DNA from 4 places in the Streptomyces sp. NPDC058620 genome. Region 1 is predicted to be linked to each of the others. Evidence: riboswitches for the same ligand, from Rfam matches in the RefSeq annotation. Region 1 holds a riboswitch; each other region holds the start of a gene.
The links. Region 1 has a riboswitch for cobalamin ahead of ACFWSK_RS10045 (cobalamin biosynthesis protein). Riboswitches for the same ligand answer to the same signal wherever they lie in the genome.
Positions count from the first base shown of each region.

Region 2: another riboswitch for cobalamin. It lies ahead of ACFWSK_RS00395 (FecCD family ABC transporter permease); the one in region 1 lies ahead of ACFWSK_RS10045 (cobalamin biosynthesis protein).
Region 3: another riboswitch for cobalamin. It lies ahead of ACFWSK_RS10985 (ribonucleoside-diphosphate reductase subunit alpha); the one in region 1 lies ahead of ACFWSK_RS10045 (cobalamin biosynthesis protein).
Region 4: another riboswitch for cobalamin. It lies ahead of ACFWSK_RS25795 (CbtB-domain containing protein); the one in region 1 lies ahead of ACFWSK_RS10045 (cobalamin biosynthesis protein).

Region 1 is NZ_JBHXQO010000007.1:34,511-40,157, forward strand. Features, by position in the region: gene ACFWSK_RS10025 (alpha/beta hydrolase) at 1-838, opposite strand, end outside; gene ACFWSK_RS10030 (class II aldolase/adducin family protein) at 917-1,576, opposite strand; gene ACFWSK_RS10035 (anion permease) at 1,854-3,110, shown strand; gene ACFWSK_RS10040 (hypothetical protein) at 3,129-3,359, shown strand; cobalamin riboswitch at 3,492-3,624, shown strand; gene ACFWSK_RS10045 (cobalamin biosynthesis protein) at 3,753-4,697, shown strand; gene ACFWSK_RS10050 (cobyric acid synthase) at 4,694-5,647, shown strand, end outside.
Region 2 is NZ_JBHXQO010000001.1:87,896-93,542, reverse strand. Features, by position in the region: gene ACFWSK_RS00410 (hypothetical protein) at 406-1,071, shown strand; gene ACFWSK_RS00405 (ABC transporter substrate-binding protein) at 1,246-2,268, opposite strand; gene ACFWSK_RS00400 (ABC transporter ATP-binding protein) at 2,296-3,069, opposite strand; gene ACFWSK_RS00395 (FecCD family ABC transporter permease) at 3,069-4,178, opposite strand; cobalamin riboswitch at 4,279-4,426, opposite strand; gene ACFWSK_RS00390 (AraC family transcriptional regulator) at 4,473-5,216, opposite strand; gene ACFWSK_RS00385 (MFS transporter) at 5,271-5,647, shown strand, end outside.
Region 3 is NZ_JBHXQO010000008.1:17,294-22,940, forward strand. Features, by position in the region: gene ACFWSK_RS10975 (hypothetical protein) at 1-3, shown strand, start outside; gene ACFWSK_RS10980 (ribonucleotide-diphosphate reductase subunit beta) at 1-1,016, opposite strand, end outside; gene ACFWSK_RS10985 (ribonucleoside-diphosphate reductase subunit alpha) at 1,016-3,418, opposite strand; cobalamin riboswitch at 3,559-3,695, opposite strand; gene mctP (monocarboxylate uptake permease MctP) at 3,772-5,406, opposite strand; gene ACFWSK_RS10995 (DUF3311 domain-containing protein) at 5,403-5,647, opposite strand, start outside.
Region 4 is NZ_JBHXQO010000033.1:47,434-53,080, forward strand. Features, by position in the region: gene ACFWSK_RS25780 (SDR family oxidoreductase) at 1-481, opposite strand, end outside; gene ACFWSK_RS25785 (GNAT family N-acetyltransferase) at 672-1,175, shown strand; gene ACFWSK_RS25790 (CbtA family protein) at 1,318-2,091, opposite strand; gene ACFWSK_RS25795 (CbtB-domain containing protein) at 2,118-2,333, opposite strand; adenosylcobalamin (AdoCbl) riboswitch at 2,337-2,484, opposite strand; gene ACFWSK_RS25800 (histidine phosphatase family protein) at 2,571-3,158, shown strand; gene ACFWSK_RS25805 (4'-phosphopantetheinyl transferase) at 3,187-3,882, opposite strand; gene ACFWSK_RS25810 (metallophosphoesterase family protein) at 3,879-4,835, opposite strand; gene ACFWSK_RS25815 (VOC family protein) at 5,070-5,456, shown strand; gene ACFWSK_RS25820 (DUF6480 family protein) at 5,561-5,647, opposite strand, start outside.

The DNA.
Region 1 (5,647 bases):
GAACGCCCCGGGCGGCGGCCAGGGCGCGCAGGGTGGCCCGCCAGTCGAGGACCGGTGAGTCGAGGACGAGGCCGGTGATGCGGTCGCGGAGCGCGCAGTTCACGGCGGCGTGCAGGGCCATCGAGGCGCCGGTGGACCAGCCGTGGACGATGACGCTGTGGGCTCCGTAGCGCACCGCGTAACGGATGGCGGCGTCCAGGTCGCGCCATTCGGACTCACCGAGGTGGCCGAGGCCGTCCGCCGGGCGCGGAGCTCCGGCGTCGCCGCGGTAGGCCAGGTCCAGTACGGGCATCTGCTGGGCGTTGAGGAACCCCATCAGGTTCATGGGGTGTTCGCGGGTGGTGCCGAGGCCGTGCACGGTGATCACCCAGACGTCACGGGGAGCGGGCACGAACCAGGCGGGCAGGACGCCCAGCTCGCCGGGGATCTCGACCTCCTTGAAGTCGAGCCCGAGTGCGCTGCCCGGGTCCCCGCTGTACAGCTCGGGGGTCATGCGGACCTTGGCGCCCGGTTCCAGGCTGCCGTGGACGACGCGCTCCAGTCTGCGGACGACGGTGTCGGCGCCGCGCTCCGCCTGCTCGATCACCGGTCCGACGACGGCGTGGACGCCTGGGCCCACCAGTCCGTACGTACCGGGCCGGAGCGCGGCGAAGGAGCGGGTCAGGGTGACCTGTCCGGCCGCCGTGGCGTGCACGGTGAGCCTGTGGTCGCCGGGGAAGGGACGTCCGGACGGCACCTTGAGGGCGGCGTCACTGGCGTACCGGCCGGCCGCGACCGCTGCCGCGCCGACGCCGAGGATCGTGGTGACGGCCGCTGCCGTCGCTGTAGCCGGGCGCATGCTTCAGTGTCACGGCGACCGCGGCGCGGTGCCAGTGGGCGGGGCCGTCCGATGCCCGCCGGTGCGCGCCCCGGGACGTCAGCCGGGCTGGCCGTAGCCCTTCAGGGCGTCCTGCACGTCGCGCAGCTGGGTATGGGAGAGCAGCGTCGGCCGGTGGCCGGGCACGGAACTCGCGGTGATCCAGAGCCTGCACAGCCATTCGAGCTGGGCGGTGCGGTCGTACGCCTCGTCGAGGGTGTTCCCGTAGGTGACGGTTCCGTGGTTCTGCAGCAGGCAGCCCGTGCGGTCGCGCAGGGCGGTGAGCATGTTCTCGGCGAGCTCCCGGGTCCCGTAGCGCGCGTAGGCGGCGGTGCGGACGGGGCCGCCGAGCATCGCGGCGGCGTAGTGCACGAGCGGGACCTCGGGGACGAGCGTGGAGACCGCGGTGGCGTGCACGGCGTGGGTGTGGACGACGGCGCCGGCGCCGGTGTTCGCGTAGACGGCGAGATGGAGCGGGAGTTCGCTGGTGGGGGCGAGGTCGCCGAGCACCTGCCGGCCTTCCAGGTCCACGCCGACCGCGTCCGCGGGACGGAGCCGGTCGTACGGCACGCCGCTGGGGGTGACCAGGACGACGTCTCCGACCCGGGCCGAGACGTTGCCCGAGGTTCCGACGACGAGGCCGTCGGACGCCGTCCTGCGGGCCGTCGCGACCACGTCGTCCCAGGCCCGTTCGATCGCGTCCCGATGCTGATCACTCATGGGGGAAATCCTAGGGGTGCGGGGCGTACGGGCGCCGGGAGTGCGCGTCTGGTGACCAGGATCTCCCTGGTGGGAAAAGCGGCCGAAAACGTTCGCCACCGGGTCGTAACGGAGGGGCTCCCTCCAGGCGCCGGACGGGCTGTGCACCCCTTCCCCACACAAGCGGAGTGGCCGCACTCCGATTGGGGTCACCACAACGCCCTGCTCAGTTCACCTTCCGTTCACTCAGGTTGCCTACGGTCCACGTGCCACTGACGTCGAGCGATTGCCTGGGTAAATGGAACACATCACACTGCTGCTTGCGATTGTGATCGTGACAGCTCTCGTGTTCGATTTCACGAACGGTTTCCATGACACCGCCAACGCGATGGCCACCACCATCTCGACCGGCGCTCTGAAGCCCAAGACAGCGGTGGCGATGTCCGCCGTTCTCAATCTGATCGGCGCGTTCCTGTCGGTGGAGGTCGCGAAAACGATCTCCGGCGGGATCGTCAACGAGGACGGCCTGAGAACCGAGGTCATCTTCGCGGCGCTCGTCGGCGCCATCCTCTGGAATCTGCTGACCTGGCTGGTGGGCCTGCCCTCCAGCTCCTCGCACGCCCTCTTCGGCGGCCTCATCGGCGCCGCGGTCATGTCGGCCGGCTGGTCCTCGATCGACGGCGGCACCGTCGTCACCAAGGTCCTGCTCCCCGCCATCGCCGCCCCGCTCGTCGCCGGCCTCGCGGCCCTGCTGGCCACCAGGCTGACGTACCGGATCAACCGGAAGGTCACCGACGAGGCCCAGCTGAAGTCGACCGCCAAGGGCTACCGGGCCGGCCAGATCGCCTCGGCCGGGCTCGTCTCCCTCGCCCACGGCACGAACGACGCGCAGAAGACCATGGGCATCATCACCCTGGCCCTGGTCACCGGCGGTGTCCTGGCCCCCGGCTCCAACCCGCCGGTCTGGGTCATCGTCTCCGCCGGTGTCGCCATCGCCCTGGGTACCTACCTCGGCGGCTGGCGCATCATCCGCACCATGGGCAGCGGCCTCACCGAGCTCAAGCCGCCGCAGGGCTTCGCCTCCCAGACCAGTGCGGCCACGGTCATCCTGGCCTCCTCCCACCTCGGCTTCTCCCTCTCCACCACCCAGTCCTGCTCCGGCGCCGTCATGGGCGCGGGTCTCGGACGCAAGGGCGGTGTGGTCCGCTGGTCCACCGCCACCCGGATGTTCATCGCCTGGGGCCTGACCCTGCCGGCCGCCGGTCTGGTCGGCGCGGGCGCAGAGTTCCTCACCAAGCAGGGCAGCTGGGGCGTCGCCGTCGTCGCGGTCCTGCTCGTCGCGGGCTCCGGCGCCATCTGGCTGCTGTCGCGCCGCAAGCCGGTCGACCACACCAACGTCACGGACAGCCAGCACCCCGAGCCCGCGGGCGTCGTCACGATGGCCATGGCGGCCGTCACGCCGCCGCCCACCGGCACCGCGGCCATGGAGATCAAGTCCACCATCCCGGCCCCGGCCGGTACCACCGCCGACCCGGCCCGCCCGGCCACGGTCTAAAGGGCAGGAACTACCACCATGAAAATCGACTGGGCAGCTCTTGCCTCCGTCTTCGGCGTCAGCCTCGTGGTCACCGTGGCGCTCGTCGGCCTCTTCACCCTCGGCATCGTCGGCCTGTCCAGGCAGGCCGCGACCGCCTCGGCCGGCAGCTCCGGCGGCTCTCTCGCCCTGGCCCGTACCGGCGCATACCTCTGCTTCGGGCTCTGCGCCGCGGCGGTCACCTACGGGATCTACCTGATCGTCGTCTGACGCAGCGGCCGCAGCGCACGCTGCCGCATATGTCTCCCTCGCCGTTGATCTGCGCGCAGCCTCGCAGGTCAACGGCGAGTTGACGGGCGTTCGCACAGCGTGGTGGACTGCCCGTGCCGTTTACGGCGACAGAAGAGGAAGCCGGTGCGAATCCGGCGCGGTCCCGCCACTGTCACCGGGGAGCACTCCCCCCACACCGGAAGTCACGGTCCGCCCGCGGACTGGAAGGCCGGGGGGAACTGCCGATCCGGAAGCCAGGAGACTCTCGTCGCCGGTCACGTCGAACCAGGGCGCGGACCCTGAGTGAGGACATACGCCATGCTGCCCGGCCGCTGTGCGCCCGATCCTGTGTCACCTGTCGCCAGAACGTCCCGTGCATCGGCGGGCTGAGCCATGCGTGCCGACCGCATATTCGCGTACGGCGCCACGACCGGTCTGATCGGCGATCTGCTCCTGGGCGATCCCCGCCGGGGTCACCCCGTCGCCGCCTTCGGGCTGGCAGCCGCGGAGGTCGAGAACCGCCTGTGGCGGGACCACCGCGGGTGGGGCGCGCTCCACACGCTGATCTGCGCCGGAGGCGCCGCGGGAGCCGCCGCGCTCACCGCACGCGCCGTCCGCGACCGCCCCGCCGTCGCCGTCGCGCTGACCGCCGCCACCACCTGGTCCGTCATCGGCGGTACCTCACTGGGCCGCGAGGCACGCGCCATCGGCGGTGCGCTCGACGCCGGGGACCTCGACACGGCCCGCGAGCGGCTGCCCCACCTGTGCGGACGCGACCCGCAGGCGCTCGACGGGCCGCAGATCGCCCGCGCCGTCGTCGAATCCGTCGCCGAGAACACCTCGGACGCCGTCGTCGGCGCCCTCGTCTGGGGCGCACTGGGCGGCGTACCCGGTCTCGTCGCCTTCCGGGCCGTCAACACCCTCGACGCCATGGTGGGGCACAGGTCGCCCCAGTACCGGCGGTACGGCTGGGCCTCCGCCCGCCTCGACGACCTCGCGGGCTGGCCCGGGGCCCGCCTCACCGCCGCACTCGCCGTCGCCGCCGGCGGCCGGCCCCTGCAGGCGGTACGGGCCTGGCGGGCCGACGCGGGCAAGCACCCGAGCCCCAACGCGGGACCGGTCGAGGCGTCGTTCGCGGGCGCGCTCGGCGTACGGCTCGGCGGGACCCTCGCGTACGGCGGCCGGGTCGAGCACCGGCCGGTGCTCAACGGGGTGGCCGGCCGCGCGGTGGAGACCCCGGACATCGAACGTGCGGTGCGGCTGTCGCGCCGGGTGAGTGCGCTGGCCCTCGGCGTCTGTGTGGCCGGACGGCTGATCGCGGGACGGAGACGGATATGAGCGGCGGACTGCTGGTCGCGGGAACCACGTCGGACGCGGGCAAGAGCGTCGTCACGGCGGGGATCTGCCGGTGGCTCGTACGGCAGGGGGTGAAGGTCGCGCCGTTCAAGGCGCAGAACATGTCGCTCAACTCGTTCGTCACCCGCGAGGGCGCGGAGATCGGACGCGCCCAGGCCATGCAGGCGCAGGCCGCCCGGGTGGAGCCGACGGCGCTGATGAACCCAGTGCTGCTCAAGCCCGGCAGCGACCGGTCCAGCCAGGTCGTCCTGATGGGGAAGCCCGTCGGCGAGATGAGCGCACGCGGCTACCACGGGGGGCGCCAGGAATCGCTGCTCGGAACCGTCGTGGACTGCCTGGAGCAGCTTCGGGGCACGTATGACGCCGTGATCTGCGAGGGGGCGGGCAGTCCGGCCGAGATCAATCTGCGGCGTACGGACATCGTGAACATGGGCATCGCACGGGCTGCACGCTTCCCCGTACTGGTGGTCGGGGACATCGACCGCGGCGGTGTCTTCGCCTCGTTCTTCGGTACGACGGCGCTGCTGAGCGCGGAGGACCAGGAGCTGGTCGCCGGGTATCTCGTGAACAAGTTCCGGGGCGACGTCTCGTTGCTGGAGCCGGGTCTCGACATGCTGTACGAGCTCACGGGGCGGCGGACGTACGGGGTGCTGCCGTTCGCGCACGGGCTGGGAATCGACGAGGAGGACGGGCTGCGGGTGTCGCTGCGCGGCGCCGTCCGGGAGTCCGCCGTCACCGCGCCGCACGGCGAGGACGTCCTGCGGGTCGCGGTGTGCGCCGTACCGCTGATGTCGAACTTCACCGACGTGGACGCACTGGCCGCCGAGCCGGGTGTCGTCGTGCGGTTCGTGGACCGGGCGGAGGAGCTGGCCGACGCGGACCTGGTGATCGTGCCGGGCACGCGCGGCACGGTGAAGGCACTGGCCTGGCTG
Region 2 (5,647 bases), on a different contig from region 1:
ACGGGCGGGCGAAGTGGCCGCACCACGAACCAGGAGTTTCGTGGACCTTAACGAGAAACAGCGGAAGCGATAACGCAGGACAACGGTTGTTCGAGAGTCTCCGAAATACCGTCAATTCGTTGTCCTGGAATAACCTTCCGCCGTTACGCTGAGGCCGCTTCGCCGAGTGGCGTGGCGGCTGCCGAAGCGCCCAGGGAGGGGCGCTGACCGCAGTTTCCGGGGGTGTGGGGGGAAAGTTCATGGATCGCGTCGCCATGCGGAGGAACACGTCCCGGCGTGCGCGAAGCGGCTGTCGCCGTTGTGCCGTGAATTCCTGAAAAGGCAACCGGAAGCCCCTGGGCGGGCCCGGTTTCTCGCTGCCCCCGGAATCCGTTTGACGAAAGGTAAGGAATACCTGTGCGACGCATAACCTCCGTCCTTCTTTCTCTGAGCGCCCTGGTGGCGGCCTCCGCGATGACCGCACCCGTGGCCGGAGCCGCCCCGCAGGCCGACCGGCCGGCCGCGGTACCCAGCGGGTGGGAGGCAGTGGACGGCGCCGAACTGGCGCGGATCGCCGGGGAGGCGGAATCCCTGCGGGCCCCGTCCGCCACCGGTGAAGGGCTCACCACCTCGGCCGAGGAGCCCGAGCTGCTGGCCATGCAGTCGGTCCGCAACGGGCGGTTCACCGCGACCGAGCTCAACTACGCCGCCCCCAACACCGGTGTGCTGCGGGCTCGTTCCGCCGCGTACGGCGGCGCCTGGGAGGGATTCGCCTTCGAGTGGGACGCGACCACCGAGACGTATGCCCTGAAGTCTCTGGCGAACAACCTCTACGTGGCGGTCGAGAAGAACTTCACCGGCAGCGCCCAGAACGAGCTGCGGGCCCGCTCCACCAGTGCGGGCGGCTGGGAGCGGTTCGTCGTGTACTACAACGAGGACCTGGGCCACTGGGCGCTCCAGTCCACGCTGAACGGGCTGTTCGTCACCATGGAGAACAGCTACACCGGATCGCTGCAGTACGTACTGCGCGCCCGCTCCGCCGACATCACCGGCGCCTGGGAGGAGTTCGTCCTCCACGACATCAGCGCCTGACGCCCGTGTCTCCGCCACCCATCGGTGCCTGTGCGCCGGTGGGTGGCGGTGGGCCGACAGCCGGAGCCGACGAGCGGCAGTGACCGCTCAAGCGGCGTCACCCTCTGGTGCGACCGCTTCAACGTCTCCTTCGGGGCGGCCGGGCTCTCCCCTGTCCGAGCGCCGGGCCCCGGGTCACGAGGCGAACTTCCTCAGCTCGGCGGCCAGGGAGCTGATGGCTGCGGGATTGCGCGGGCTCTCCACCAGGTCCACGTAGTCGAGGACGACGATCCGGTCGTTCTTGATCGCCGAGACGTTGGCGAGCGGCTTGTAGGACTTCAGGAACTTCCGCTTCTGGTCCGCGCTGGTGTCGCCGTAGTCATTGATCACGATCACCTCGGGGTCGCGGTCGACAACCGTCTCCCAGCCCACCGTCGTCCAGCTGTCCTTGAGGTCCTTCATGATGTGGTCCCCGCCCGCCTTGGTGATGATGTCGTGGGGCCCCGCGAACGCGCCGGAGGTCAGCGGCTTGTCCTGCCCGTCGTCGTAGAGGAAGACGCGCGGGCGGTCGGTTCCCTCGGCGGCCTTCGCCTGTGCTGCGGCGACCTGCTTCCGGAACGACGCGATGAGGGTGTCGGCCCGGTCCTCGACATCGAATATCCGCCCCAGATTGCGCAGGTCGGTGTAGAGCGCGTCGAGCGGCGCCATCACCCCGCGCGCCTTGCCCTGCCCGTTGCGGCAGGACTCGCTCAGCAGGTAGGAGCCGATGCCCACGCGCTGCAGTTCGGCAGGGGTGAAGCCCTCCCCCTCGTTGAAGCCGTAGTTCCAGCCCGCGAAGACCAGGTCGGCACGGGCGTCGAGGACCAGTTCCTTGTTGATGGTCTCCTTGGAGAGCCACTCGGTCTTCTGGTAACCGCCCTTCCAGGGCACGGAGGTGAGATCGCCCTTGTCGTCGGGCATGACGTATCCCGCCATGTGGTCCTCGAGACCGAGCGCGAACATGATCTCGGTGATGCCGACGTCGTTGGTGACCACGCGTTGCGGGGCCTTCTCGTAGGTCTTCCTCTCACCGCAGTTCTCGACCGTCACCGGATAGTGGCTGCCGGCGGCTCCGGAGCCGCCCTTCCGGTCGCCCTGTGAGGCGACCTCCGCTCCGCAGCCGGTGAGGGCCAGGGCGACGGCGAGCGCGAGTGCGGCGGGTCGTACGGGGTTCGTCATGGTGACGGGGACTCCTTGGGACATCGGTTACGCGGCGAGGAGACGGTCGAAGAGCAGCTGGATCGCGCCGGTCTCCGGGTGCGGTACGCGGTGCGCCCGTACGCCGAAGACCTCGGCCAGCAAATCGGGTGTGAGGACGTCGTGCGGAGGGCCGGAAGCGACGATCCGGCCGCCGTCGATGACGTGGATGAGATCGCAGTGGAGTGCGGCGAGGTTGAGATCGTGCAGCGCGGTGAGAACGGTCAGCCCGCTCTCGCGCACCAGGGCCAGCACCTCCAACTGTTGTGCGATGTCCAGGTGGTTGGTGGGTTCGTCGAGGACCAGGACCCGGGGCTGCTGGGCCAGCGCGCGGGCGATCAGCACACGCTGCTTCTCACCGCCGGAAAGGGTGAGGAAGCCGCGATCGGTGAGGTGGCCGGCGCCGACTCCCGCCAGCGCGGCCTCGCACGTACGCCGGTCCTCCTCGGTGGTCCGGGCCATGGACCGCTGGTGCGGCAGCCGCCCCATCGCCACGACCTCGGCGACCGTGAAATCGAACTCGGTGACCGCCTCCTGGGGAAGCGCGGCCAGCCGGCGGGCGCTCTCGCGCGCGCTCATCGCGGAAAGGTCGTCCTCGCCGAGCCGGACGGTGCCGGCCGAGGGGCGCAGGGCTCGGTAGACGCACCGCAGCAAGGTGGACTTTCCGCTGCCGTTGGGCCCGACGAGGCCGACGAACTGCCCTGTACCGGCGCGCAGTGTGACGTCGTCGACGAGTCGCGCGCCGGCGATCTCGACCGTCAGTTCATCGATGTCGATCCGCATCACGCGCCTCCGAACGTGTAGGAGCGGCGGCGCATGAGCAGGACGAAGCAGGGAACACCGATGACCGCGGTCAGTACGCCCACGGGCAGTTCGGCCGGTGCGAGCACCACACGGGAGAGGATGTCCACCCAGATCAGCAGGACGGCGCCGGCGAGCGGTGCGACGGCGAGGAGCCGGCGGTGGTCCGCGCCGACCAGCATCCGTGCGGCGTGCGGGACCATCAGGCCGACGAAGCCGATCGCACCGCTCACCGCGACGACGGCCCCCGTGACGGCCGCGGAGACGAGGAAGAGCTCCTTGCGCAGCCTTCCCGCGTCCACGCCCAGCGCTGCGGCGGTCTCGTCGCCCATGGCGAGGGCGTTCAGCCGGCGCGCCGACCATGCGAGGTGGGCGAGGCCGGCGAACACGGCGGTCGCGGCGATCGGCACGGATGCCCAGGTGGCTCCGCCGAGGCTGCCGAGCATCCACATCATCGCGGAGCGGGCCGCCTCGCCGCGCTCGGCCGCGAACACCATGAACGTGGTCACGGCCGAGAAGCCGTAGTACATCGCGGTGCCCGTCAGTACGAGCCGCAGCGGGGTCAGGCCGCGATCGGTGCGGGCGATGGCGTACACCAGCACCATGGCCAGGAGGGCGGAGACGAAGGCCGCCGACGACAGGGCCCAGATGCCGAAGGCGCCGAACGCGCCGAAGATGAGGACGGCGTTGGCGCCGACGGCCGCGCCGGAGGAGATACCGAGGACGAACGGGTCGGCCAGGGCGTTGCGGACCATGGCCTGCACGGCGACGCCGATGGCCGAAAGGCCCGCCCCCACGACGGCAGCCAGGACGGCTCGCGGGAAGCGCAGTTCCCAGACGATGGTGTAGGCCGCGACCTGGTCGGGGGCGATGGTTCCGCCCGTCAGCCCGGCCCAGAGATGGCGCACCACCTCTCCCCAGGAGAGCCCCGAGGCCCCGGTTCCGGCGCCGAGGACGAGGGAGACCGGGAGCGCGATGCCCAGGCAGGTCAGGAGCAGTGGCAGTGAGACGCGCTTGGGGGGCGCGGGCCCGGCGCCGGTGGGGGCGGCGAGCAGCGGTGCGGCGGGTATGCGTTCGAGCGATGTGGCCACGGGCGGGTCGCTTTCGCCTCGGGCCGTGCGCCTACGTTCCAAAGGAGCAGCCCGGGACTCGGGGCCCCTGCGCAGCACCTCTCGCAGTCCACGGCGAATTGACAGGAGCCATCACCACCGCGGGAAATCGGGCTTACGGAGACCTGTGTGGGCTCCGCCTACCGTTGCGGGTCAGCGCCGGACTTCGACCGGACTTCCCCCGCGGGGCGCATGCAGCTTAGCGCGGAACGGTTCGGCTACGTCGGGAACAAGGCACTACCCGCGGTCCACGTGGTGCGACCGGGCTCCCGGCGCTCAGCCCCTGGGATGTGTGCCCGGCGTGTGGCCGAAGGCGCGGCGGAAGACGTCGATGAAGGCGCTGGCGGAAGACCAGCCGCAGAGGTGCGCGACCGCGGTGACGGGCGTGTGACAGGCCAGCAGGACCAGTGCGTGGTGGAGCCGCGACTGGGTGCGCCACTGCGGGAACGTCATGCCGAGGTCGCTGCGGAACAGCCGGGACAGCGTGCGGTCGCTCGCTCCCACCTCACGGCCCAGTTCGGCGAGGGTACGGCCGTCCGCCGGATCGGCGCACAGGATGTCGCACAGCGTCCGCAGCAGCGGCACGGTCGGTGTGGGCAGGTGCAGCGGCTCCTGGGGCGAGGCTCGCAGCTGGTCGAGCAACACCGCGCGCAGTCGGGCCCGTTCGGGGCTGTCGGCGCCCGGGGGGCGGGTATGGGCGACGATCAGTTCGCGCAGCAGGGGGCCCACGGCGAGCACGGTCGGCGTGTCCAGGGCGAGCGGGTTCTCCGTCCTGGGCAGCCCCACGAGGTGCAGTTCGAGTTCGCCGTGGGCCTGGTGGGCATGCACGGTGCCGGCGGGGATCCAGATGGCGCGGGTGGCCGGGGCGACCCACGAGCCCGCGTCGGTGGTGACGGCCAGCACTCCGCGTCCGGCGTAGACGATTTGGTGGTCGTCGTGCCGGTGGGCATCTATCGCGGCGCCGGGCGCCATCCGCTGGGTGCGGGTCGGGGCGACCGACGTGTGGCGGATGTTCGTCATTGCCTGGCAGATTATCGGAAGTGCGACACGGTGCCGGGATCCGATCATGACGGGGTGCGAAGAAAACCGTCCCTCACACTGTTGTCCGTCGGGCATGCCTGCGTCGACGTCTACCAGGGCGCCGTGGCGTCCCTGGTGCCGTTCTTCGTCGCGGAGCGCGCCTACAGCTATGCGGCCGTCTCGGGCATCGTGCTCGCCGCCTCCCTGCTCTCGTCCGTGGCACAGCCGGTGTTCGGTGTCCTCACCGACCGTTGGCCGATGCCCTGGCTGCTGCCCGTCAGCACACTGCTGGGCGGTCTCGGAATCGCGCTGAGCGGGGTGAGCGGCTCGTACGCGCTGACCCTGGTGTTCGTGGCGGTGTCCGGGGTGGGCGTGGCCGCCTACCACCCCGAGTCCGCCCGGGTGGCCCGGATCGTCAGCCGGGGCAGTCA
Region 3 (5,647 bases), on a different contig from region 1:
TAGAAGTCGTCGTCGAAGCCGACGGAGCCCTCCACGGCCACCTGGTACGCGGACGGCCTGCGCTCGAAGAAGTTCGTCAGCTCCTGGACGCCCTGGAGCTCCATGAACGAGAACGGGTTCTCGGAGCCGTACAGCGGGGCGAAACCGAGGCGGGTGAGGCGCTGGTCGGCTACACACTCCAGGTACTGGCGCATCGACTCGGTGTTCATTCCCGGCAGGCCCTCGCCGCAGAGGTCGCGGCCGAACTGCAGCTCCGCCTCGACAGCCTCCCTCAGCATGTCGGTGACCTGCTGCTGGAGGGCGTCGTCGAAGAGATCCGGCTCCTCCTTGCGGACCGTGTCCACGACCTCGAACGCGAAGTTCATGTGCATGGTCTCGTCACGGAAGACCCAGTTGGTCCCCGTGGCGAGGCCGTGGAGCAGACCTCGGGAGCGGAACCAGTACACGTACGCGAAGGCGCCGTAGAAGAACAGCCCCTCGATGCACGCCGCGAAGCAGATCAGGTTCAGCAGGAAACGACGGCGGTCGGCCTTCGTCTCCAGCCGGTCGAGCTTCTCGACCTCGTTGATCCACTTGAAGCAGAACTGCGCCTTCTCCCGGATCGAGGGAATCTCCTCGACCGCGTCGAACGCCGCCGCGCGGTCGTCCGGGTCGGGCAGGTAGGTGTCGAGCAGCGTCAGATAGAACTGGACGTGAACGGCCTCCTCGAAGAGCTGCCGGGACAGATACAGCCGCGCCTCGGGCGAGTTGATGTGCTTGTACAGCGTCAGTACGAGGTTGTTGGAGACGATCGAGTCCCCCGTCGCGAAGAACGCGACGAGCCGCCCGATCATGTGCTGCTCGCCGGGCGACAGCTTCGCCAGATCGGCGACGTCGGAGTGGAGGTCGACCTCCTCCACCGTCCAGGTGTTCTTGATCGCGTCGCGGTAGCGCTCGTAGAAGTCCGGGTAGCGCATGGGCCGCAGGGTCAGTTCGAAGCCCGGGTCGAGCAGGTTCTTGGTCTCGGTGGAGCTCATTACTGGCAGGCCTCGCAGGACTCGGGGTTTTCGAGGGAGCAGGCGATCGCGTCCGCGTCGGGGGCGGCCGCCTGTACGGGGACGGGGGCGGCCGACGCCGCGCGGGCGATCCGGGTCGCCGGGCGCGAGCGCAGGTAGTACGTCGTCTTCAGCCCCTGCTTCCAGGCGTACGCGTACATCGAGGAGAGCTTGCCGATCGTCGGCGTCTCCAGGAACAGGTTCAGCGACTGGCTCTGGTCGAGGAACGGCGTACGCGCCGCGGCCATGTCGATCAGGCCGCGCTGCGGGATCTCCCACGCCGTGCGGTACAGCGCCCGTACCTCCTCGGGGATCCAGGCGAAGCCCTGCACGGAACCGCTCGCCTCGCGCAGCGCCTCCCGGGTCCGCGCGTCCCACACGCCGAGCTTCTTCAGCTCGTCGACCAGGTAGGCGTTGACCTGGAGGAACTCACCGCTGAGCGTCTCGCGCTTGAAGAGGTTGGAGACCTGCGGCTCGATGCACTCGTACACCCCGGCGATCGAGGCGATCGTCGCCGTCGGGGCGATGGCCAGCAGCAGCGAGTTGCGCATTCCGGTCGTCGCGATCCGGGCGCGCAGGGCGTCCCAGCGCTCCGGCCAGTTCAGCTCGGTGCCGTAGTGGTCGGGGTGCAGCACACCGCGGGCGGTGCGGGTCTGCGACCAGGCGGGGAGGGGGCCGGAGCGCTCGGCGAGATCGCAGGACGCCTCGTACGCGGCGAGCATGATCCGCTCGGAGATCTTCGTGGACAGCGCCCGCGCCTCGGGGGAGTCGAACGGCAGGCGCAGCTGGAAGAAGACGTCCTGGAGGCCCATCGCGCCCAGGCCCACCGGACGCCAGCGCGCGTTGGACCGGCCGGCCTGTTCGGTCGGGTAGAAGTTGATGTCGACGACCCGGTCGAGGAAGGTCACGGCGGTGCGGACCGTGGAGTCCAGGCGCTCCCAGTCGATGTCGCCGTCGGCCACGAACGCGCCTAGGTTGACCGAACCGAGGTTGCAGACGGCCGTCTCGCCGTCGTCCGTGACTTCGAGGATCTCGGTGCACAGGTTCGAGGAGTGGACCACGCGGCCCGGCTCGGCGGTCTGGTTGGCCGTGCGGTTGGAGGCGTCCTTGAACGTCATCCAGCCCTGACCGGTCTGCGCGAGCGTACGCATCATGCGGCCGTACAGGTCCCGTGCCGGCATCGTCTTGCGGGCCAGCCCCGCCGCCTCGGCGGCGCGGTACGCCGTGTCGAAGTCGTCGCCCCACAGGTCGACCAGCTCGGGCACGTCGGCGGGCGAGAACAGCGACCACTGGCCGTCCGCGTCGACGCGGCGCATGAACTCGTCCGGAATCCAGTGCGCCAGGTTGAGGTTGTGCGTACGCCGCTGGTCCTCGCCCGTGTTGTCGCGCAGCTCCAGGAACTCCTCGATGTCCGCGTGCCAGGTCTCCAGGTAGACGGCCGCGGCGCCCTTGCGGCGGCCGCCCTGGTTGACGGCGGCGACCGAGGCGTCCAGCGTCTTGAGGAACGGCACGATCCCGTTGGAGTGCCCGTTGGTGCCGCGGATCAGTGAACCGCGGGCGCGGATACGGGAGTACGAGAGGCCGATGCCGCCCGCGTGCTTGGAGAGCCGGGCCACCTGGTGGTAGCGGTCGTAGATCGAGTCGAGCTCGTCCAGCGGCGAGTCCAGCAGATAGCAGGAGGACATCTGCGGGTGCCGCGTGCCGGAGTTGAAGAGCGTGGGGGAGGAGGGGAGATAGTCGAGCCGGCTCATCAGGCCGTACAGCGCGGCGACCTCGTCCAGCGCCTCCGGGGTGTCGTCCTCCGCGAGACCGGACGCGACGCGCAGCATGAAGTGCTGCGGGGTCTCGATCACCTCGCGGGTCAGCGGGTGGCGCAGCAGATAGCGGCTGTAGAGGGTCCGCAGTCCGAAGTAGCCGAACCGGTCGTCGGCGCCGCCCACGAGCGAGGCGCCGACCAGGGCGTCGAGCCGGGAGGCGTGGACCCGGACGAACTGGGCGGTGCGGTCCGCGATCAGGCCCTCGCGGTGGCCGACGGCGACGGAGGCGGAGAAGGAGACCGCGCCCTGGCCTGACGCCTCGTCCGCGATGGTGCGGGTGAGGAGGCGGGCGGCGAGCCGGGAGTAGGCGGGGTCCTCGGAGATGAGGCCCGCGGCGGCCTCGGTGGCCAGCGAGCGCAGCTCCGCCTCGTCCGACTGGGCATTGCGGCCGCGCAGCGCGGCGGCGGCGACACGGCCGGGGTCGGTGTCGGGCAGATCCGCCGTGAGGTCGGTGAGGGTCCGCAGCAGTGCGGTCCCCGGGGCGTCCGTGGACGTTGCGGTCCCGGCGGACCGGTTCTTCTCGGCGGACTCTGCTGCTGAAACCGGATCGGCTGGCGCGATGGTCACCGCGGTGCTCTCCCTCGCTCGGCTCGGGGCCGGCGGGGAACGGGGGCAGCCGGGCAGCGTGGGGCCCGGAGGCGGCAGCACTGCGTGCGGCGTCCACCGGCCCATCCGCGAGGCCCGGACGTCTCTGCGCCCGGTTCGGTCGAGCCGGGCGCGCTGCCGACAGGTCTTCGGACTTCGGATGTGCAAAAGCACACCGATCACACCGTTGCGGGACAGTTCCGGATTCGCACCGGATTCCCCTGCGGCGACAGCGAGCATGAGCATACATGTGGGGGCTGCCCGTCGAGGCAGCCCCCACATGTTGTGTCGTGTGTCCGGAGCCCGGCCGGAGTGCTGTCAGGGTGCCGTCATAGTCAGTGGCCGCCCGGCGCACCCACCGTGGCGGGCGGGAGCACCGTCTTGACGCCCGGGTCGCCCGCGTCCGCCGTGTAGTCGGACGGGGAGGTCTCGTCGATCCCGGCCGGTGCCTTCAGCGCGTTGAGGACGAAGGTGAGGACGACCACGACCACCACGTTCAGGACGAACGCGGTGAGACCGATGTAACCGATCTCGCCGATGCCCGGGATCTCCTTCGAGGAGCCGCCGAAGTGCTTCTGCGTCGGGCTGGCCACGCCGTACGCGGCGACCGTCCCGTACAGCATGCCGACCGCCCAGCCGGCGATCAGGGCCCAGCGGTGGAACCACCGGGTGAAGAGACCGCCGACCAGCGCAGGCATCGTCTGGAGGATCCAGATCCCGCCGAGCAGCTGGAAGTTGATCGCGACCGTCTTGTCCATCGTGAGGACGAAGGCGAGCGCACCCACCTTCACCAGGAGCGAGACCAGCTTGGAGACCTTGGTCTCCTGCGCCGGGGTCGCGTCGGGCTTCAGGAAGTCCTTGTAGATGTTCCGGGTGAAGAGGTTCGCCGCGGCGATCGACATGATGGCCGCCGGGACCAGCGCGCCGATGCCGATCGCGGCGAAGGCGACGCCCGCGAACCAGTCGGGGAACATGTTCTCGAACAGCTGAGGGATCGCCAGCTGTCCGTTGTCGACCTTGACCCCGGCCGCGATGGCCATGAAGCCGAGCAGCGCCAGCAGGCCCAGCATCAGCGAGTACAGCGGCAGGATCGTGGTGTTGCGGCGGATCACGTCGCGGCTGCGGCTGGAGAGCGTCGCCGTGATCGAGTGCGGATACATGAAGAGCGCGAGCGCCGAACCCAGCGCCAGGGTGGCGTAGCCCCACTGGCCCATCTCACCCGGGACGAGCGCACCGCGCGGCTTGCCGGTCGCCTCGTTGGTCTGGGAGAACGCCTCGCTCGCCTTGGCGAAGATGTCGTCGAAGCCGCCCAGCTTGATCGGGATGTAGATGATCGCCACGGCGATGACCAGGTAGATCAGCCCGTCCTTGACGAACGCGATCAGCGCGGGCGCCCGCAGGCCCGAGGAGTAGGTGTACGCGGCGAGCACCGCGAACGCGATCAGCAGCGGCAGGTCCCTGATGAACCAGTGCGTCGTCTCGCCACCGCCGACGCCCATCACGTCCAGCACCGCCTGGATGCCGACGAGCTGGAGCGCGATGTACGGCATCGTGGCGAGGATGCCGGTGAGGGCGACCGCCAGTGAGAGCCCCTTCGAGCCGAAGCGGCCCCGGACGAAGTCCGAGGTGGTGACGTACCCGTGCTTGTGCGACACCGACCACAGACGCGGCAGGAACGTGAAGATCAGCGGGTAGACGAGGATCGTGTAGGGGACGGCGAAGAAGCCTGCCGCTCCCGCCGCGTAGATCGCCGCGGGGACGGCGACGAAGGTGTACGCCGTGTAGAGGTCGCCGCCGAGCAGGAACCAGGTGACCCAGGTGCCGAACGACCGTCCGCCCAGCCCCCATTCGTCCAGGCTGTTCTCGTTCTCGGCCTTCCGCCAGCGGGCGGCCATGAAGCCGATGACCGTGACGGCCACGAAGAAGAAGATGAACACGGCGAGTGCTACGCCGTTGACGCCGTCCTTCATGCTGACGCACCTCCCTTGCGGGCGCGCTGGTCACGCTGCCACAGCGTGTAAGCGATCATCGTCAGCGCGGTCGAGATGACGACCCAGAGCATCTGGTACCAGTAGAAGAACGGGATGCCGATAAAGGTCGGATCGACCTTCGCGTACGAGCTCACCCAGAGCATCGCCACGAACGGCGCGATGAGACAGAGGGCGATAACCACCCGCACGGGTGTGATCGTTGGTCGTTTTTCGGCGGTGT
Region 4 (5,647 bases), on a different contig from region 1:
TGGCTGCGTAGGCGCTGTAGCCGGGAAGGGACAGGGACAGCACGGAGCTGGAGAAGTTGATGATCGCCCCGCCCTCGCGCAGGCGCCGCGCTGCCTGCTGATCGACGACGAAGGTGCCGCGGATGTTGGTTCGGTGCATCCGGTCCAGGGCGTCCAGGTCCGTGTCGACCAGCGGGGCCAGCGTCATCACACCTGCGGCGTGGACGACCACGTCGACTCCCCCGAACGCTTCCTCGGCGGCGTCGAAGAGGGCGGTGACAGCGACTTCGTCGGCCACGTCGGCCCGGTACGCGAAGGCCTCGCCGCCTTCGGCGACGATGGCAGCGACTGCGGCTTCGGCCTCGGTGAGATTGCCCGCGTAGTTGACGACGACGGCGAAGCCGTCCGCCGCGAGCCGTTCGGCGCTCTGGCGGCCGATGCCGCGCGAGCCGCCGGTGACGACGGCGACCCTGCGGCGGGTGGGGGTGGCCTGCTCACTCATCACGCTGCTCCCTGCTGGAGGGGACGGCTGCCTGCGCCACCCCGGGTAATCAACGCTAACACCAATAACGTAGCGTCGCTACCCTCCTGTCGGTAGCGATGTTATCCAGCAGCGATAACCCACCGGCATCCGTCCTCCGCCGCGCATATTCGGATGCGCTCAGCCCTCACGCCGTGATACTCCGCCAGTCATGGATGACCTTGTGACGACACGCCTCACGCTCCGCCTGATGAGTCCCGCCGAAGCAGCGGACATAGTTGCGGGCGAACCGGGGGCCGACGCCCGGTGGGCCCCGGGGTACCCCACCGACGGGGACAAAGGCGGTGCGCGCCGCTACCTCAGCACGTGCGAGACGTCCGGGGACCCCCGGCCGTTCGGCTCCTTCGAGATCAGGCGGCGGGAGGACGAACAGGTGATCGGTGGGCTGGGATTTCACGGCGTACCCGATGAGAACGGTCAGGTGACCATCGGCTACGGTCTGGCCCCCGGCGCCCGGGGGAAGGGGTACGCCTCCGAGGCGCTGCGCGCCCTGCTGGAGTTCGCCCGCTCGCAAGGCGTCGCATCCGTGCGGGGCGACGCGAACCTCGACAACATCGGATCCCACCGCGTCATGACAGCGGCCGGGATGCGGCTCGTCGGGGTGGACGATCAACTGCATCACTACCTGGTCGACTGGACCGGCAAGGACGCATAGGGCACGTCGGCCCGCCGTCCTGCCGGCGTCCGGCGCCACGAACCGCGCAACCCGCCGGGCAGCGCCCGGCGGGTTGCGTAGCGAACGGATACGGCTCAGTCAGGGGTGTCGAGGGACCGGTGGGCCGGTCACCTGCCACCGCTCAGGTCACCGCCCCCGCAGTCCGGGACGCCGCTCCGGTGCCCGCGCGCGAGCTGTCCGCCTCAGGCTCCAGCAGTCGTTCGGTCAGATATCCGAAGACGAGACCGAAGCAGCCCCACAGCGTCGCCTGGATGGCGAGCGTGGACAGCCGGAACTGCCAGAGCAGCGTGGCCGGGAAGTCCTTGCCGACCTCGTTGAACGAGGGCAGGAAGGCGTAGGCGAGTCCGATGAGAAGGACGAAGCCGGCGAACGCGGCGATCGACGCGTTCCAGTTGCCCAGACGGGGTGCGAGCCGCTTGCCGATGATGACGGCGGCGACGGCCAGCAGCACGCTCAGCGCGACCATCAAGAAGAAGAGGGCCGTGCGCTGTCCGATGGTGCCGGGATCACCTACGGCCGGCGGGTTTGCCGGGTACTTCAGGAACGGCACGACGTACACCGTCAGCAGCGCGGCACCGGCGACGAAAGCGGCTGTGGCCCGGGGGCCGAAGTCGCCGATGCGGCCGAGCGCGTAGCAGAAGACGAGTGCGGCGATGCCGCCGACCGCCACGCCGAACACCAGGATGCCGGTGGCGAGGCCGCCGGTGGCCTGCATGGTGCGGCTGACGAGTTCCTCGCCGCCGCCGTGGTCGTGGTGGTGAGCCGCTTCCAGCGCGATGGCGGCGTCCACCTGGGACTCACCGAGGAAGTAGGCGACGACGAGGGCGAGCGCGCCCGCCACGAGGCCGGCCAGCATCCCGCGGACGAGCAGAGCTCTGACAGAGATGGAGTTCACGAGGTTGTCCCCTGCGTATCGGGTTCTCAGTGGCAGGGGAAACCGAGCAGGTGCCGGCCGTCGTGGACCCACTCGTGGACGCCTTCACCGGCGATGACCGAGATGGCCCCCTGCTCGGCGCCGACGAAGTACAGCAGGACGAGCATGAGAATGCCGAAGAACGCCGCCCAAGGGGCAAGGGCCTTCAGCGAGATGGGGGTGATGGCGGGTGCGCCGGTGGCGGGGGCAGCAGACTGTGCCATGGCAGAACCTCCTGTGGGAACACGCGTCCCGATCGTGGTGCCTCAGACGACAGTGCCGGGTCTGACTTCCCGTACAGGTACGAGTTCACAGTGGCGCGACCGTGCCGGATTCTCACCGGCTTCCGTCACACCGTCGTCATGGTCGTCGTGACCATACCGCTTGCGGCTGGGCACCGCCATGGTGCAATCGGCAGGGCGACGGGCCCCGACGGCCACACGTCACGTACGGAACAGGCCATGGTTCACGGAGTGGAGAGCGCGTTGACGGTACGGGTGATATTGATCTCGCCTGCGATGAATCCCGGTCTGCGAGAGGCCCGGTTCGAGGGTGACGCGCCCCTCGACGAGGCCGGAACACGTCGGGCGCGTGCCGCCGCGGGTGGCGTACCGGATGCGGACCTGTGCCTGAGCGGCGGCTCCGAGCGCTGCCTTCGGACCGCCGAGGTCCTCGGCCTTCAGCCCGTGTCCGAACTCGCCCTCGCCGACTGGGCCATGGGGCGCTGGCGCGGGAAGCGGCTGTCCGACGTGAGCGACAGCGAACCCGAGGCCGTGGCGTCCTGGCTGGCCGACCCGGACGCGGCCCCCCACGGTGGTGAGTCGCTGTCGAACCTGTCCGCCCGGGTCGGCGGCTGGCTCGACGGTCTGGAGGAGGGCAGCGGCCGGGTCCTCGCCGTCGTCGAGCCCGCCGTCGTACGCGCCGCGATCGTTCATGGACTCGGTCTGCCCTCGTCGGCGTTCTGGCGCCTCGACGTGCCTCCTTTGACCCGCACCGAACTCAGCGGACGCCAGGGGCGCTGGAACCTGATGTGTGGTCAGGCTCTTTGAGGCCGATACGTGTTGAGCCGGACGACCGTCAGGCGGGAAGTGTGATGGCCGTGGCCGCGATGCCGTCGTGAACCAGCCATCTGCCCGTGAGCACCGGAGGCATTCCGGGCGCGGTCCGCAACAGCGTCGCGGTGAATGTTCCTCCGGCCGCGGTCGCGGACGTACGGACGAACGTGATGTCCGCTTCGGTGAAGTCGAGTTCGGTCCGGGTGAGGGGGAACCACGTCTTGAACACGCTCTCCTTGGCGCTGAACAGCAGCCGGTCCCAGTGAACGGCCCCGGTCCCGTCGGGCTCCGTGCCGGTTCTCCGTCCCGTCAAGTCGTCGTGCGACAGGAGCCGCTCCCGCTCCGAGGGGAGCGAGACGATCTCCCATATGCCGGAGGGCAGCGGCGCGTTGGGTTCGGCATCGACCCCCAGGCCACGGAGGTCCTCCGCCCTCGCCAGCGCTGCCGCACGGTAGCCGTCGCAGTGCGTCATGCTGCCGACGAACCCGGTGGGCCACAGCGGCATTCCTCGGTGACCACGCAGTACGGGAGCGGGCGGCAGGCCCAGAGCGGCCATCGCCCTGCGGGCGCAGGCGCGGGCCGCGGCGAATTCGTGGCGCCGTTTCGCCACACTCGTGGCGACCAGTGCCTCTTCCTCCGGGAACAGGGTTCCGGCGGGTGCGTCCTCCTCACAGGTCGCCGCGCTGGCCACGTACGGAGGGAGGAGCCGGTCGATCACGATGCCTCTCCCTGCCCGGCGGGCGCCGGTCCGTCCGCGTCGGGCGGCGTCCCGGTCTGCGTGCCGGCCCCGTCCTCGTACGGCAGGATCTGCCGCAACAGCCCACGGGGGTGGCCCAGTTCGCGCCACTCCCTGGGATAGCCGATCGAGACTTCCTCGAAGCGCACCCCGTCGTACCAGGTCGTACGGGGAATGTGGAGATGGCCGTACACAACGGCCGCCACGTTGAACCTGCGGTGCCAGTCGGCTGTGAGTTCGGTGCCGCACCACTGGGCGAACTCCGGGTGCCACATGACGGATGTGGGTTCCCGCACCAGTGGCCAGTGGCCGGCGAGCACGAGGGGGATGTCCGGGTCGTGTGCGGCCAGCCGCTGCTCGGTCTGCGCGACCCGGGCCCGGCACCAGTCGTCGCGGGTGGCGTACGGGTCGGGGTGCAGCACGAACTCGTCGGTGCATACGACGCCCACTTCGTGGGCGCGAGCCAGGGACTCCTCCTTGGTCGTCGTGCCCGGGGCGCGGAAGGTGTAGTCGTAGAGAACGAAGACGGGTGCGACCGCCACCGGCCCGTCCGGCCCCGGCCAGCGGGGGAAGGGGTCCTCGGGTGTGGAGACGCCGAGCGCTCGGCACACCTCGACGAGGTGGTCGTACCGCGCCTGGCCTCGAAGCGCCACGGCGTCCCTGTCGATCGTCCAAAGTTCGTGGTTTCCCGGCGTCCACACGACGTGGGCGAATCGGCTCGCGAGCAGTTCCAGCGCCCACGCCACGTCCTTCACCTGCTCGGCCACGTCACCCGCGACGATGAGCCAGTCCGCATCCGACATCGGGTGCAGCGACTCGACGATCGGCCGGTTGTCGGCGATTCCGACATGCAGATCGCTGACGGCGAGGAGCCGGCCCGCTCCGTGCGCGGGGTGCGGGACCGGATACTGGGCGGGGTCGCTCGGAGAGCTCATGGACGCGTTTCCCGATCTCGCGGCGGATACGTGAGCCTGTTCCACAGGTACGGCGTTCGTTCGAATTTACCGTCTCACGGGTGACCGTGACCACGCTTTCGATCTTCCCGGTTCGTCGGGTCGGCGGGCCTCCGGCCGAGCGGGCCGCGTGCGGACCACCGGCCCGGGTTGCCGACGGACAACTCGGCGCGGAGAGCCGTCGGGGCGGCCGGGTACCGGCGTAGGGTCACGTTCATGGTGCATGTACTGAGCAGCCGGGTGTTGCTGCGACCTCGTGACCCTCAGATCTCGCGGGATTTCTACGGGGAAGCTCTCGGTCTCGCCGTGTACCGCGAGTTCGGCACCGGGCCGGAGCGCGGCACGGTCTACTTTCTCGGCGGTGGCTTCCTGGAGCTGTCCGGAAGATCGGACGAACCGCCGACCGCGAGCATCCGCCTCTGGATGCAGGTGGCCGACTGCGAGGCCGCGTACCAGGAACTCGCGAGCCGTGGCGTCCACGTCCTTCGCGCACCGCTGCGGGAGCCCTGGGGTCTGATCGAGATGTGGATCGCCGATCCGGACGGTCACCGCATCGCACTCACCGAGGTGCCCGACGACCACCCGTTGCGCTACCGGCCCTGACGTCGGCCGCACGCCGGCCATCGTGCTCCTGCGGCACCCGCCCCGCCGTCGTCCACCCGCTACACACGGTCAAGCGTACGGACACGGCGGGTGTTCGGCACAGGTCATATGAGGATGGCGTAGACGAGGAAGAAGGCCGCCACCACCACCGCGAGGGCAAGGATGGCGATGAGAGGTCCCATCGCCCATCC